Regions from separate parts of the Enterococcus sp. DJ147D b genome, predicted to be linked through region 1. Evidence: predicted binding sites of a transcription regulator. Region 1 holds the regulator's gene; the other holds the start of a gene.
What was found. Region 1 encodes LexA, which represses DNA repair genes until DNA is damaged. Its sites were predicted from a motif close to CNAACANNTGTTNG; they were not measured.
Positions count from the first base shown of each region.

Region 2: recX (recombination regulator RecX) is a predicted target of LexA. The motif match lies at 3,959-3,972, and genes of this name have one in related genera.

Region 1 is NZ_CM177104.1:1,480,539-1,487,745, reverse strand. Features, by position in the region: gene AC4BD1_RS07045 (immunoglobulin-like domain-containing protein) at 408-2,642, shown strand; gene AC4BD1_RS07040 (hypothetical protein) at 2,810-3,028, opposite strand; gene lexA (transcriptional repressor LexA) at 3,165-3,788, opposite strand; gene AC4BD1_RS07030 (DUF896 family protein) at 3,935-4,174, shown strand; gene tkt (transketolase) at 4,285-6,279, shown strand; gene AC4BD1_RS07020 (glucosaminidase domain-containing protein) at 6,511-7,207, shown strand, end outside.
Region 2 is NZ_CM177104.1:1,698,601-1,705,807, forward strand. Features, by position in the region: gene AC4BD1_RS08080 (AI-2E family transporter) at 1-695, opposite strand, end outside; gene AC4BD1_RS08085 (GNAT family N-acetyltransferase) at 844-1,287, shown strand; gene ntdP (nucleoside tri-diphosphate phosphatase) at 1,339-1,872, opposite strand; gene mutY (A/G-specific adenine glycosylase) at 1,966-3,153, opposite strand; gene recX (recombination regulator RecX) at 3,146-3,946, opposite strand; gene rlmD (23S rRNA (uracil(1939)-C(5))-methyltransferase RlmD) at 4,054-5,430, shown strand; gene AC4BD1_RS08110 (LCP family glycopolymer transferase) at 5,523-6,767, opposite strand; gene AC4BD1_RS08115 (WxLIP family cell surface protein) at 7,164-7,207, opposite strand, start outside.

The sequences.
Region 1 (7,207 bases):
TGAGAATTTTTCTTAATAAGTTCACGCTAAATTCTAAATAAGAAGAATATGTGCTTTTACGAACAGTGAAAAAAACAGATAAATGCCCATTATTTTGCAGGGATAAAAAAGTGTATTACTAGAAGATCCCTCTAACGAATGATAATTGAACTAATTTATTGAAAATTGTCTTTAAAGAGAGCATTTACAATAATGAAATCTTTCCAATAAAACAATTTTGAGCAACGAAAACACTCTGAACATGTCGAATTACTGACATTATTTGGGGGTTGCTTGGTATGCATGAGTCTATTAGTATTCACAACAGATGTTGTTTCACGCATATTTTGAAACCCGGGTTCAAAATATGCGTAAACATTCATCGAACATAATTTGTAAAATAGTTTATTGAAAGGAAATGATTATCGTTGAAAAAAGAACAGTTGCTAAAAAAGGTAGCATCGCCACTCGTTTGTGGACTGATGTTAGGTGGTCTTGCTATATCAACAATCCAACCAATCATCCAAGTTCGTGCTGAAGAAAAAACAAGTTCAAAATTAACAACAAGTTTAACAGAAGAGGACTGGTTGGAATGGTCAAAGGTCACAAAGTTAACAGAATTTGGAAGTTCTGACACAACGGGAAAACAAGTCAAACACAATGGTAAAATTTATGCAGCAACTTGGTGGAAGAATGGGGAGACAGATGTAGCGCCGGGATCAGGCGAAGCAACTTCAACTGGTTGGGAAGAGGTAGGGACAATAGCTTCAGATGGTTCAGTTACTCTTAATGCAGGGGTCACTGCTAATCCATTTGAACCGACGATTGATCCTGATGTTGATCCTAATACTCCTTATGCAGGTGTCGATGCGGGACAAGGTGTGAAATGGGGCGAAAAGGTTTTTGCACCATATATTGATGGCGGTTTATGGTACAACGGAGAAAACGGGTATCAAGGATTGTATCCTCTTGGTCAAGAAGTGAAGAAATCACAGATCAGTTATGCAAATATCGGATTTATTGTATCAGATCCAAGTAATCCTAAGACGGCTTCTTTTGGCGGGTACTATAATGTAGATGGTACCGGAACAAACGGTTCAGTTGTCACTGCATTTGCTAAACAAATCAAAGAATTCCGCGCACAAGGAGGGGATGTGTTAGTTTCATTTGGTGGAGAAAACGGCACGCCGCTTCAAGATGTCTATGATAATGCTGAAGAACTTGCGAATAAATACATTGAAATTGTCGAACATTACGGATTAACAACAATCGATTTCGATATCGAAGGTGCCCATGTACGTGATAAAGAAGCTTGGCAAAGAAATAATGATGCAATCAAAATCATGCAAGATAAGCTGGGTGATGAAGCACCTGACGTTTGGTATACGTTCCCTGTTTTACCGACTGGTTTAGTAGGTGAAGGGACAGACAATGACGCATACAATGTGCTACAAGATGCTGTTCAGAAAAAGGTTGAGGTTCATGGTGTGAATATCATGACAATGTGTTTTGGACCTGCATTTGTTACAGGGCCAACAAATACATACTATACATATGTTGAACAAGCATCAGAAAGCTTAGCTGGACAATTAAAACGAATTTATAGTGATGCCAATCAAGACCTGACAGACGCGCAAGTATATCAGAAAATTGGTTTGACGCCGTGGGTAGGAAAATCAAGTCAAGCAAACGAAACGTTTACTCAATCTGATGCTAAAGCCTTGTTAGCATATGCAAATGAAAAACAAATTGGCATGCTTTCTTTCTGGTCGTTGAATCGGGACAATGATTTGAATGAAGATTTAAAAAATACTGGACTCGAACAAGAAACCTATGAATTTTCAAAAATTATGGGTGAATTTGACGGAGAGGCAGGCATAAGAGACCAAGCACCAGTAATCAAAGGAGCAACAAATGAAACAATTGAGTTGAATGATTCCTTTGATGCTTTAGCGGGCGTGACTGCGATTGATCAGGAAGATGGAGATCTAACGGCTAAAATCACGACGACTGGAACGGTGGATTCTTCAAAGGCTGGTGAATACCAAATAACTTATTCTGTGGTAGACAGTCAGAAAAACCATTCAGAAAAGATTCGGACGATTACAGTAGTGGACCCTAATGCGAATACGAAACCAATTTTTTCTGGTTTGAAAGATCAAATCATTGAAGTTGGTGCAACCTTTGATAAACTAGCTGGCGTAACAGCGAACGATCAAGAAGATGGTGACCTAACATCAAAAATAGTTGTGACAGGAAATGTCGACACTTCAAAAGTTGGAACAAATGATCTTACATATACAGTTGCTGACAGCAAAGGTGAAAAGACAACGCAAACAATTACTGTAACAGTCAAAGAAAAAGAAAATGTACCTAACTATTCCTCAACAACGATTTACGTGAAAGGAGACAAAGTTACCTATCAAGGAGCAACTTATACGGCTAAATGGTGGACAAAAGGGGATACTCCAGGATCTGCACAAGTTTGGGAAAAAGAAATAATAAAAAATGAGGACGGGAGTGTAGATTATTATCAAGGCGGGACATATGTTGCAGGAGATCTTGTAAATTACAATGGCAAACAATATCTTGCTAAATGGTGGACACAATCTGTACCAGGTAGTGATGCTTCATGGGAATTAAAAAAAGAGTCAACTAATTAAGAAATGCAAAAAGACGATCAAAATTTTGATCGTCTTTTTTGATAGGGGAATAATAGTTCTTATTGAATGAATACTTTGGATTAGTCAAAGTAAAGGACAAGCAATTGCCTTCAGTATAATAGCCAATAGATGATTGTAACGAACGATTAATTACCTTTATTTTTCTTTCAAGATTGCCGAGAGCGTAAGTAATGTTCATGATAGAAATGTTCTTCATGAAGCCTACGCTGTTCGGCTTGACGATATTTTTTTTCGTCCCACAACATGAACCATAATGTGAATAACGGAAGAAAAATAATCAATGCCGGTTGGATCCCAAAATTGCCAATCAAAATACCTAAGAATAAAACCAGTAATACCAAGCCAATACGTCTAATTGATTTCATGAATTCTCACCTCATTTATTTATGCGAACATTCGTTCGTAAAATCATTATACGAATGTTTGTTCGGTTTGTAAAGAGGTAAGATCAATAAAAAAAGAATTGCAGAAGTTTTACTGCAATTCTTTGGTTTAATTATATTAATAAATGTGGCTACGATAGAGACCAACTACTAAACCTAAGATAGAGACCTCATCTAAAATGATTGGTTCTAATAAGTCATTTTCAGGTTGTAAACGGAAATGGTTTTTTTCTTTATAGAATCTTTTGCAAGTCGCTTCATTTTCTGTTGTCATAGCAATGACGATATCGCCGTTTTTAGCACTTTCTTGCTTTCGAACGATGACGTTATCCCCGTCTAAAATTCCTGCATTGATCATACTTTCACCACGAATGGTCAGCATGAATAAGCTGCCTTCTTCTGAAGTTAAATTTGGTGGAACAGGAAAAAAGTCGGAGGCATCTTCAACTGCAAGAATCGGCTCACCAGCTGTGACTACTCCGAGCATTGGAATAGTAGATGGTTTGATCCCAATTTGATCTAACCCTAAATCAGTTAGTTCGATTGCTCGTGGCTTTGTCGGGTCACGTAAAATGAATCCTTTTTTTTCTAATCGTGCTAAATGTCCATGGACAGTTGATGTTGAAGAAAGGTTAACAGCTTCACCAATCTCACGAACAGTTGGTGGGTATCCTTTACGGGTCACTTGTTCGTGGATATAACGTAAGACTTCGATTTGTCGTGTTTCAGTTTGTCGGGCCACAAAGTACACCTTCTTTCACTTAATAATTAAATAATACCACATAAAAAGCGCTGTTTCAAACAAATGTTCGTATGTAAATAGAGATCGCTAGTTGTTTTTTTTGGTTTTTTTATATAATATAAGAAGAGAAAAAAGGAGGGCTGATAATGTTATCACCTGAAAAAATTGCACGTATTAATGAATTAGCCAAAAAGAAAAAAGCTGAAGGACTTTCAAAAGAAGAAGAAAAAGAACAGATTTTATTGAGAGAAGAATATTTGACAGCTTTTCGCTCTGGCATGAGACATCATATTGAAGGAATGAAAATCGTTGATCCAGAAGGTAATGATGTGACACCAGATAAATTAAAAGAAATTCAAAAAGAAAAAGGGTTACATGACCGTTAGTGTGGTTTTTGGTAAAAAATACCAAAAAAGCATTGATTTTTTGAACTGTATCCGCTAAAATGAGCATGAAATGAATTACAGTAAAAAAAACCTAAATTGGAGGGGTTCTTTTGTTCGACAAAATTGATCAACTAGGCGTTAACACAATCCGTACATTAAGTATTGAAGCTGTACAAAAAGCAAACTCAGGTCATCCAGGCTTACCGATGGGTGCTGCACCGATGGCATATGCACTTTGGACAAAACATTTAAAAGTAAATCCTGTTACTTCGAGAAATTGGGTAGATCGTGACCGTTTTGTACTTTCTGCTGGGCATGGTTCAGCTATGTTGTACAGTTTACTCCACTTATCTGGCTATCAAGTAACAATTGATGACTTGAAACAATTCCGTCAATGGGGATCAAAAACACCAGGACATCCAGAAGTCCATCATACAGATGGCGTTGAAGCAACAACTGGTCCACTAGGTCAAGGAATCGGCATGGCTGTTGGTATGGCAATGGCAGAGGCACACCTTGCAGCAACTTATAATAAAGAAAACTTTAATATTGTTGATCATTATACTTATGCTTTATGTGGTGACGGCGATTTAATGGAAGGTGTGTCTCAAGAAGCAAGTTCTATGGCTGGACACATGAAATTAGGAAAATTAATTGTTTTATATGATTCAAATGATATTTCACTTGATGGCCCAACTTCAAAAGCCTTCACAGAAAACGTTGGCGCTCGCTACGAAGCGTATGGCTGGCAACATATCCTAGTGAAAGATGGAAATGATTTAGAAGCTATCTCTAACGCAATTGAAGCAGCTAAAAAGGAAACTGAAAAACCAACACTAATTGAAGTGAAAACAGTTATCGGTTATGGCTCACCTAACGAAGGAACATCTTCTGTCCATGGCGCACCGATTGGTGATGAAGGAATCAAGATGGCAAAAGAAGTGTATGGTTGGGATTACCCAGATTTCACAGTGCCTGAAGAAGTAGCTATTCGTTTCCATGAAAAAATGGTCGAAGAGGGCGAAAAAGCAGAAGCACAATGGAATGAAAAATTTGCTAATTACAAAAACGCTTATCCAGAATTAGCACAACAATTTGAAGATGCGTTTGCTGGAAAATTACCAGAAAACTGGGATGCTGAGATGCCAAGTTATGATGAAGGTCACAGCCAAGCAAGTCGTGTATCAAGTAAAGATATGATCCAAGCAATTTCAAAAGCAGTTCCTAGCTTATGGGGTGGTTCTGCTGATTTATCTGGCTCAAACAACACAATGGTTGCTACTGAAACTGATTTTGAACCAGGGAATTATGAAGGACGAAACATCTGGTTCGGTGTTCGTGAATTTGCCATGGCAACAGCGATGAACGGAATCCAATTACACGGTGGTACACGTATTTATGGTGGAACATTCTTTGTATTCACAGATTATTTACGTCCAGCTATTCGTCTTGCTTCCATTCAAAAAGCACCAGTTATTTATGTATTAACACATGATTCAGTCGCAGTGGGTGAAGACGGTCCAACACATGAACCAATCGAACAACTTGCTTCTGTTCGTTGTATGCCAGGTGTACATGTTGTACGTCCAGCTGATGGTAATGAAACGCGTGCTGCTTGGAAAATTGCGATGGAATCAACAGAAACACCAACTATTTTAGTGTTAAGTCGTCAAAACTTACCAGTTCTTCCGTCAACAAAAGAAAAGGCCGATGACATGGTGAAAAAAGGTGCTTACGTACTTTCTCCAGCACAAGGTGAAACACCAGAAGGTATCTTGATTGCAACTGGTTCTGAAGTTGATTTAGCAGTTAAAGCACAAAAAGTTTTAGCTGAAAATGGTAAAGACGTTTCTGTCGTTTCAATGCCAAGCTTTGACTTGTTTGAAGCACAATCTTCCGAATACAAAGAGAGTGTTCTGCCAAAATCGGTAACTAAACGTGTCGCAATCGAAGCAGCTGCACCATTTGGGTGGGAACGTTATGTTGGGGCAGAAGGAACAACAATCACCATTAATCACTTTGGTGCATCAGCTCCAGGAAATATTATTCTTGAAGAATTTGGTTTTACAGTCGAAAACGTTGTGAAAACTTACGAAGAATTATAAGAATAAAATAATTTAATTAAAATAAGAACAAGCTGGGAGAAATTCCCGGCTTGTTTTATTGGAAGTAAAGTTACTGTTTGATTTCTTTTACATTACAATTGTGTTACATAAGCAGAAAACGTCCAGAATAAATTGAGATTTTGTCAAAATAAACGTATAATTTACTTAATTAAGTTTGTTTTAAGGAGAAAACTTTTATTTAAAGTTTTTTTATTTTGAGGAGGAATACGAATGCAAGAGCTGAAAACCCGTAGCGCCCGTCATCATAAGACGAAGAAACCTATGGTGATTAATAAAAAAGCCATTGCTCCATTAATGGGAACAAGTCTTTTGGTTGGGCCGATGATGGTTACAGCAGCACCACAAAGTGCACATGCAGATGAACAAGGTACAAACCAAACGACAACTGATCCTCAGTCTTTTATTAACCAAATTGGTTGGTCTGCATCAGAAGTTGCCGCCAACAATGATTTATATGCTTCTGTGATGATTGCGCAAGCATTGCTTGAAAGTGCTTATGGAACATCTGGATTAGCAAGTGCACCAAACTATAATCTATTTGGTGTTAAGGGAAGTTATAATGGTGCTGTTGTTTATATGCCAACAAAAGAATATTTAAATGGTCAATGGGTGACAATGAATGAACCATTCCGTAAATATTCTTCTTATTGGGAATCATTCCAAGACCATGCGAATGTGTTACGGTCAACTAGTTTTTCAACTGGCGACTATCACTACTCAGGAGCTTGGAAAAGTAACACAACCAGTGTTTATGATGCTACGGCTTATTTGACAGGCCGATATGCTACTGATCCAACTTATGGAGAAAAATTAAATTCATTGATCAGCACATACAACTTAACACGTTTTGATACACCATCAACTGTTTCTGTTTCAAGCACGACAACAACCACAACCACAACGACAA
Region 2 (7,207 bases), 220 kb from region 1:
ACAAATAAACATTCTATTGCTTGACCACTAATATAGTTGGCTAATGTCTGATTCAATTGACCTAGTAACTCGACGATTTGACTTCTCCGTTTGTCTGGGAAAAAGCGCTCAATATTGGGTACTAGTTTTTCGCCATCTTTTAGCATATAGAACAAAATAAATGGTGCCGTCACGATCACAATCGTTGCTGAAGCAATTGTTCCAACAATCGAGCCTAGGCTAGAAGAAATTCCACTTAAAAATTGTTGAATGATCTGACCATAAGAAATATCTAACTGGTCTAAATATTTGCTGATATTCACTTCTTTAAAAATCGGCCATTCTGCCATTTCTCTTAACCAGCTTTCAACTTGTTTGATGAAGTCAGGCATGTTTGAAGCCAATGAAGAAATTTGTTGTACCAGATTTGGGATCACACTCAGTAAAATCCAAATAATTGCTGTCAGTAGCATCAGCAATACAAGCACGACTGCCCAGGTTCGTTTGATTTTTATTCGCATCAACAGTTTAACAATAGGATTCAAAATATAATACAAGAATCCAGCAATTAAAACTGGCGCAAATAAAGTTGAAAAAAATGTCCCAATGGGTTCAAATATAAAATTGATTTTTGAAGAAACCAAAATCAATGTAGCCAAGATCAATAATTCAAAAGACCAAAACATCAATTTGGAATTTCTCAGTTTTTCAAACAATCGATTTCCTCCTTTTCTCTTTTTTATAGTATAGCGCATCTCGTTTGAAAATTCTTCTCTAACTTTTCTTTTTTCTGGAATGATTATCACGACTTTTCATTTCAGAAGCTTTCCAGTATACTAAAAAACAATAAGAGGTGATTGTAGAATGAAAATCGTACAAACAAGAGATACGTTAAGTGGGATTTATTTAGATGCTGTTCGCATTCGACATCAGGTATTTGTCGTTGAGCAAGGCGTTCCGCTTGAACGAGAAATCGATAAAGATGAGGCAAGATGTATTCATTTTGTCCTTTATTCTGAAAAAAAAGAACCATGTGGGACAGTTCGTTTACTGCCATTAAACAATGGAAAAATGAAGTTGCAACGAATGGCGATCCTTCAAAATTTTCGCCAACAAGGTCTAGGAAATTACTTAGTGAAGGAAGCAGAAGAATTCACTAAAAATCAAGGCTACAACACCATTCTTTTAGGTGCTCAAGAAACTGCTGTGAATTTTTATTCCAAGCTAGGCTATGAAATTTATGGCGAACCATTTGAAGATGCAGGAATGCCTCATCTACATATGCGAAAGAAAATGTCACAGCAATAAAAAAACAGCGGGCTTAAGAATTTTTTCTCTAGCCTGCTGTTCTTTTTTGTTTTACTTTCGCGACAATTGCTTATAACGATCATACCAAATATCAATATAGCCTTCAGAAAAAGGTCCTTGTTCATTATTGATCCAGTCAACTAAAATCTTCACATTCTCTTTTAAAATGAAGTCGATGTCATTAGGATAATGCATGATTTTACTGTGCATTTCATATTCATCAACATCTAACAAACGTTTTTCTCCATCAGGAAATACCTTGATATCTAAATCATAGTCGATATACTTCAAGGCTTCATCGTCTAATAAAAAAGGTGAAGCTAGATTACAATAATAGGAAACCCCCTTTTCACGAATCATTGCTATTACATTAAACCAGTATTTTTTGTGGAAATACACAATTGCTGGTTCTCGCGTTACCCAACGCCGACCGTCAGACTCGGTAACTAAAGTGTGATCGTTCACGCCAATCATTGAGTGTTCGCTTGTTTTTAATACCATGGTATCACGCCACGTTCGATGCAATTTGCCGTCGTGTTTGTAACTTTGGATCGTGACAAACTCTCCTTCTTTTGGAACTCCCATAGCAACCCTTCCTTAAGCAGCATCTTGTGCTTTGTGTTTGGGTGTTCATTACACCGACATCGTAATTATTATATCAATAAACTTTCTCTTTGCCTAGGAAGGATTACTATTGTTTCGATTTTTCTCAAGTTGGTCTACCAATTTCATTTGAACTTTTGGAAAAACAAATTGAGCAAACTTTGCTTCCTCGATCCACAAAGTGGCTTCTGATTCTGGCAACAGTTGAGTGGTCACGTTTGTTGCTCGTCCGTAAAACAAAAGGACATGCCATTTTAAGTGACTGAACACATGAACTACCTCACCTAAATGTCGCTTTTGCCAAACAACTGTCTCCTGGTGAGCAAAAGGTAAATCCCTCTGTTCTTCTGCAATCAGCAACTCATCAAATAAACTCGGTTGATTGTCAATGGCTGATGCCCATTCCTGCTGAAGTTCCTGATACCGTTCAAGTGTGACTTCAACTAACGGAAACGTCCACATGTCTGCCAATAACTTTTGGCTTGTCCGTTTTTCCAAATAAAAGCTTCCTGCTTGATCTTGAATTGCTGCTGCCACATAATACACATCTTTTGGCTTAGCTTTTTTTGTTTTCACAGGAAAGTTAGTTTGAATTCCACGCTCATTTGCTAAACAAAAAGATTGGATGGGGCAACTCTCACATTTTGGAGAAGTTGGTGTACAAATAGCTGAACCTAAATCCATGAATGCCTGATTGAATTCTCCCGGATGTTCTTCGTCAATAATACTTCGAACTGCTTCATCGAAAACTTTTCTACTAGACGCCTTTGCAATGTCGTCTTCAATACAAAACAAACGACTCACAACTCGCATCACATTGCCATCAATTGCGGGCTCAGGCAAATCGAAGGCAATACTAGCAATCGCTCCCGTCGTATAAGGACCAATTCCTTTTAAAGAGCTGATTTCAGCAACTGTTTGCGGCATTTCCCCGCCAAATTCACTCATGATTTGTTTCGCTGCTGCTTGAATATTTCGAGCACGAGAGTAATACCCTAGTCCTTCCCAAGCCTTCAATAATTTTTCTTCTGGTGCATTAGCTAGCGCTTCAATTGTTGGAAACCACTCCATAAACCGATAAAAATAATCGATGACTGTATCGACGCGCGTTTGCTGTAACATAATCTCTGAGATCCAGATACGGTATGGGTCGCGATTATAGCGCCAAGGTAAATTTCTTTTTTCTCTTTCATACCACTCAATAAATTTTTTCTGAAATTCTTTTGTCTGTTCTGTTGACCAGTTTTCCCACTCTTTATTCACTGATTTCTGCTTCCTTTTCTGAAATAAATCGTTGAATCAAGTCCAGATTAAATCCCTTTTGATAAAGACTCTGTTTGACTTTCATCCTACGTTTTGTTAAATCAAAACGTGCATTCTTTCGCCATAATTTTTCGCCTTGGTTTACCAACAATTCATACTCTGCTTCCTCATCCACTTCTTGTGGCAATTGGGCAATTGCCTGCTGGATCACTTCTGAGTTGAAGCCTTTGGTCATTAAATTTTGTTGAATTTTTCGTAAGAGCTCTTTCTGGCTTTTTCCATGATTTTTTTTGTATGCTTTTTGTGCGGCGATACCGGCAACTTCCACTTGGTCTTCAAAAAGATATTGGCTCAATGCTTGCTCGATGATTTCTGGTTTTAGCCCTTTTTGCTGTAGCTGCTGGTTCAACTTTCTGGGTCCTTTGTCACTCAGACGCATCTGCGTTCGGACGTAGCTTTCCCCATAAACAAGATCATTGATCAAATCTAATTCTTTCAATCGTGCAACGATTTTATTTCGATCTTCTTGAACGATTTCTTTTTCTTTTAAATAAGTACGAATTTCTTTTTCTGAGCGTAATTGGTAACTCAAATAATTCAATGCTTGCTGAAAACCAAAGTCTTCTCCACTACTTTTTTTGATTTCTTTGATTAGTTCCTCATCTAACTCTCGTCCTTTTAGTAAACGATAACGAATTAAAACATCTTCTGAAACATGTAGTGGCTCGCCAACAGATAAATCGACTTGGTAAAAAGGGCCCTTGCCTTTGCTGATCCTCGTCACTGTTATCATGAAACTCCTCCTCGAACATATATTCTCTATCATATCATAGAAACTCCCCGCCGACAGCGATTTTGTGATAGAATAGACCCACATCAAACGAAAAAAAGGAGATACCTATGACAGAAACAATTGTCAAAACCGGACAAACAGTTCCTTTAAAAATTAAACGACTTGGTATCAATGGTGAAGGCATTGGCTACTTCAAACGATTGATTATTTTTGTTCCCTATGCTTTACCAAAGGAAGAAGTACTTGTGAAAATCACCAAGGCGACATCTCGTTATGCAGAAGCAGAACTTGTGAAAGTAAAAAAATCAAGTAGCCAACGCGTCGTCGCTCCCTGTCCTGTTTATTACGAGTGTGGTGGTTGTCAATTACAACATTTAGCCTACCATGCACAACTCGATTTCAAAAAAGATTTGCTTTTACAAGCACTTGAAAAATTCAAACCTGCTGGCTTCCGTCATTTTCCTTTATTACCAACGATTGGCATGGAAGACCCTTGGCGCTATCGGAATAAAGCTCAATTTCAGTTAAGAAAAAACAAAAAAACCAACCAAATCGAGGCTGGTTTATATCAAGCGAATTCACATAATTTAGTTCCACTGACTGATTGTTTGGTTCAAGAACCTCGAACACAAAAAGTGATGAATACAGTCGTTCGCTTGTTAAATAAATATGATCTACCTATTTATGATGAACGAACAAATAGCGGTATTTTTCGGACAATCATGGTTCGTGTTGGGATCCAGACAGGAGAACTGCAAGTTGTTTTTATTACTCGAAGTCAAAAGTTTCCACAAAAAAATGCACTGATTCGTGAAATCAACGAACGGTTGCCTGAAGTAGTTTCCATTATGCAAAATGTTCAACCTCAAAAAACTTCTTTAGTAATGGGTGACGAAACGATTCATCTTTGGGGAAAAGAAGCAATCGAAGAACGAATCAACGAAGTCACTTTTGATTTATCACCGCGCGCCTTTTTCCAACTGAATCCAGAACAAACAAAAATTCTTTATCAAGAAGGAATCAAAGCGTTAGCCATCGAAAAAGATGAAACAGTTGTGGATGCGTATTGTGGTGTAGGAACAATTGGGTTAAGCGTTGCAAAATATGCAAAAGAAGTTCGCGGAATGGATGTTGTTCCCCAAGCAATTGAGGATGCGAAAAAAAATGCAACACGTTTGGGCTACGACAATACTCGTTATGAAGTCGGAACGGCAGAAGAACTTTTACCTAAATGGCTCGAAGAAGGATTTACTCCTGATGGAATTATCGTTGATCCACCCCGAACTGGTTTGGATGCTAAATTAATTCAATCTTTATTGAAACATCCAGCCAAAAAATTAGTTTATATCTCTTGTAATGTTTCAACCTTGGCTCGTGACTTAGTTGAATTAACCAAATGTTATGAAGTCGACTACTTGCAATCAGTCGACATGTTTCCACAAACTGCTCGCTGTGAAGTCGTTGTCAAATTAACTAAAAAATAAACAGATAAAAATTGTCTCATTTACGATCTATTAATAAAAATCGCCCCACTAAAAATCGGCTGACGACTTTTAGTGGGGCGATTCATTTTTATTTAATAATTTCCATTATAATTGTATTGATTCGTATCTTCCGGTGTATATTGTTCATAATTTTCTTGATTATTGTTTTGATCGTAGTTATTTTCAGTACCATATCCATTGTCTTGATTGTAGTCTTGGTTATAATCCCCATTACCATCTGAGTAGGTGGATGAATAATTGTCTGAATAACTGTTGGAATAGTCATTTGAATAATTATTTGAATAGTCATTACCATCGGTGACAGTGCTACTTGAAGTTAGACCCGTCCCATCTTCTGAGTCATCATAGAACATTTGATACGCATTATCATTTTTCAAATTAGGCAACGTGCTACTTGTTTTCAAATCTAATTGTTTTTTCAATTTGTTTTGAACTTTCAATAACTCATTTTGACCAAGAATTTGATAATAAATTTCATTAATTGTTGTGCTTTCCCCTTGTAGCTGTCCTTGGTCGATTTTATTGAATGCTGCAGTATAATTCGTTGCAACATCTAACATATCGTCCCATTCCAAATCCGTCTTCACATTGTTTTCAACTGCTTTTAAAATCTTTTGATAATTGCTCACACCATCTAGACTTAGAACTTTATTGACGATTTTCGTGACAACTTCACGTTGACGGCGTTGACGACCGATGTCCCCTTCTGGATCTTCATGGCGCATTCTGGCATAGGCTAATCCTGTCTCACCGTCTAGCTTTTGTTTGCCAACAGGTACGTGGACTCCATCTAGTGTGAAGTCAATTTTATTATTAACTTCAATCCCACCAACTGCATCAATCAAATCTTTCATTCCATCCAAGTTGATCGTCACATAATGATCAAGTGGTATATCCAACAATTGCTCAATCGAATCCATTGCCATTTCGACCCCACCAAATGCATAGGCGTGATTTAATTTGTCCACTGTTCCATAACCAACGATATTCGTATAAATATCACGATCCAAGCTGACAATTGTTGAAGTTTTCTTTTCTGGATTAACTGTTACAACCATCATGGTATCTGAACGACCTTGTTCTGTCCGTCCTAAGCCACCAGTGTCTAGTCCGAGTAATAAAACGGAAAATGGTTCTCGATCGTCAATACTGACTTTGTCCGATCGTTTAGTTGAAACTCGATTTAAATCCTTTGAAATTTTGTTGACTGTTTGATTTGCTTCACCCATAAATTTGATTCCATATGCCGAAAGTCCGACAATCAAAAGAACAAAAACTCCGAGAAAAGCTAAAACTACTTTTTGCCACCGCTTCATAGTACACCTCTGTTTCACATTTTCTAAAATATTTTCTCATACAACAATTTATTCAGCAATTCCCCACTTTAATCATAATAAAACTTTAAAGAACAGATCAGAAATTATGTAAATTTTCAAAATTCTTCATTATCATACCATAGCACTACTTTCGAGAAAAGGCAGAATTGTGTATAAATGAGTGATAAATTGCATAAAATGAAAAATTTATGCTTTTTTTGAATAAAAGTTATAGTGCCAAGTAGTCAGCTTCTACTAAATGCGCACTATCATACAAAACACTTTCTCTTTTTATCCTATCTTAAGCAAGAACACTTTTATTTTAAAGAACTTTCTAAACGCCACACAAAAAAACTGGAACGCCACACTGTCCCAGCTTTCTGATTCAAACTTTATTCATTTTGTTTGTTTATTTCGTAACTTGTTTAACAACCAGACAA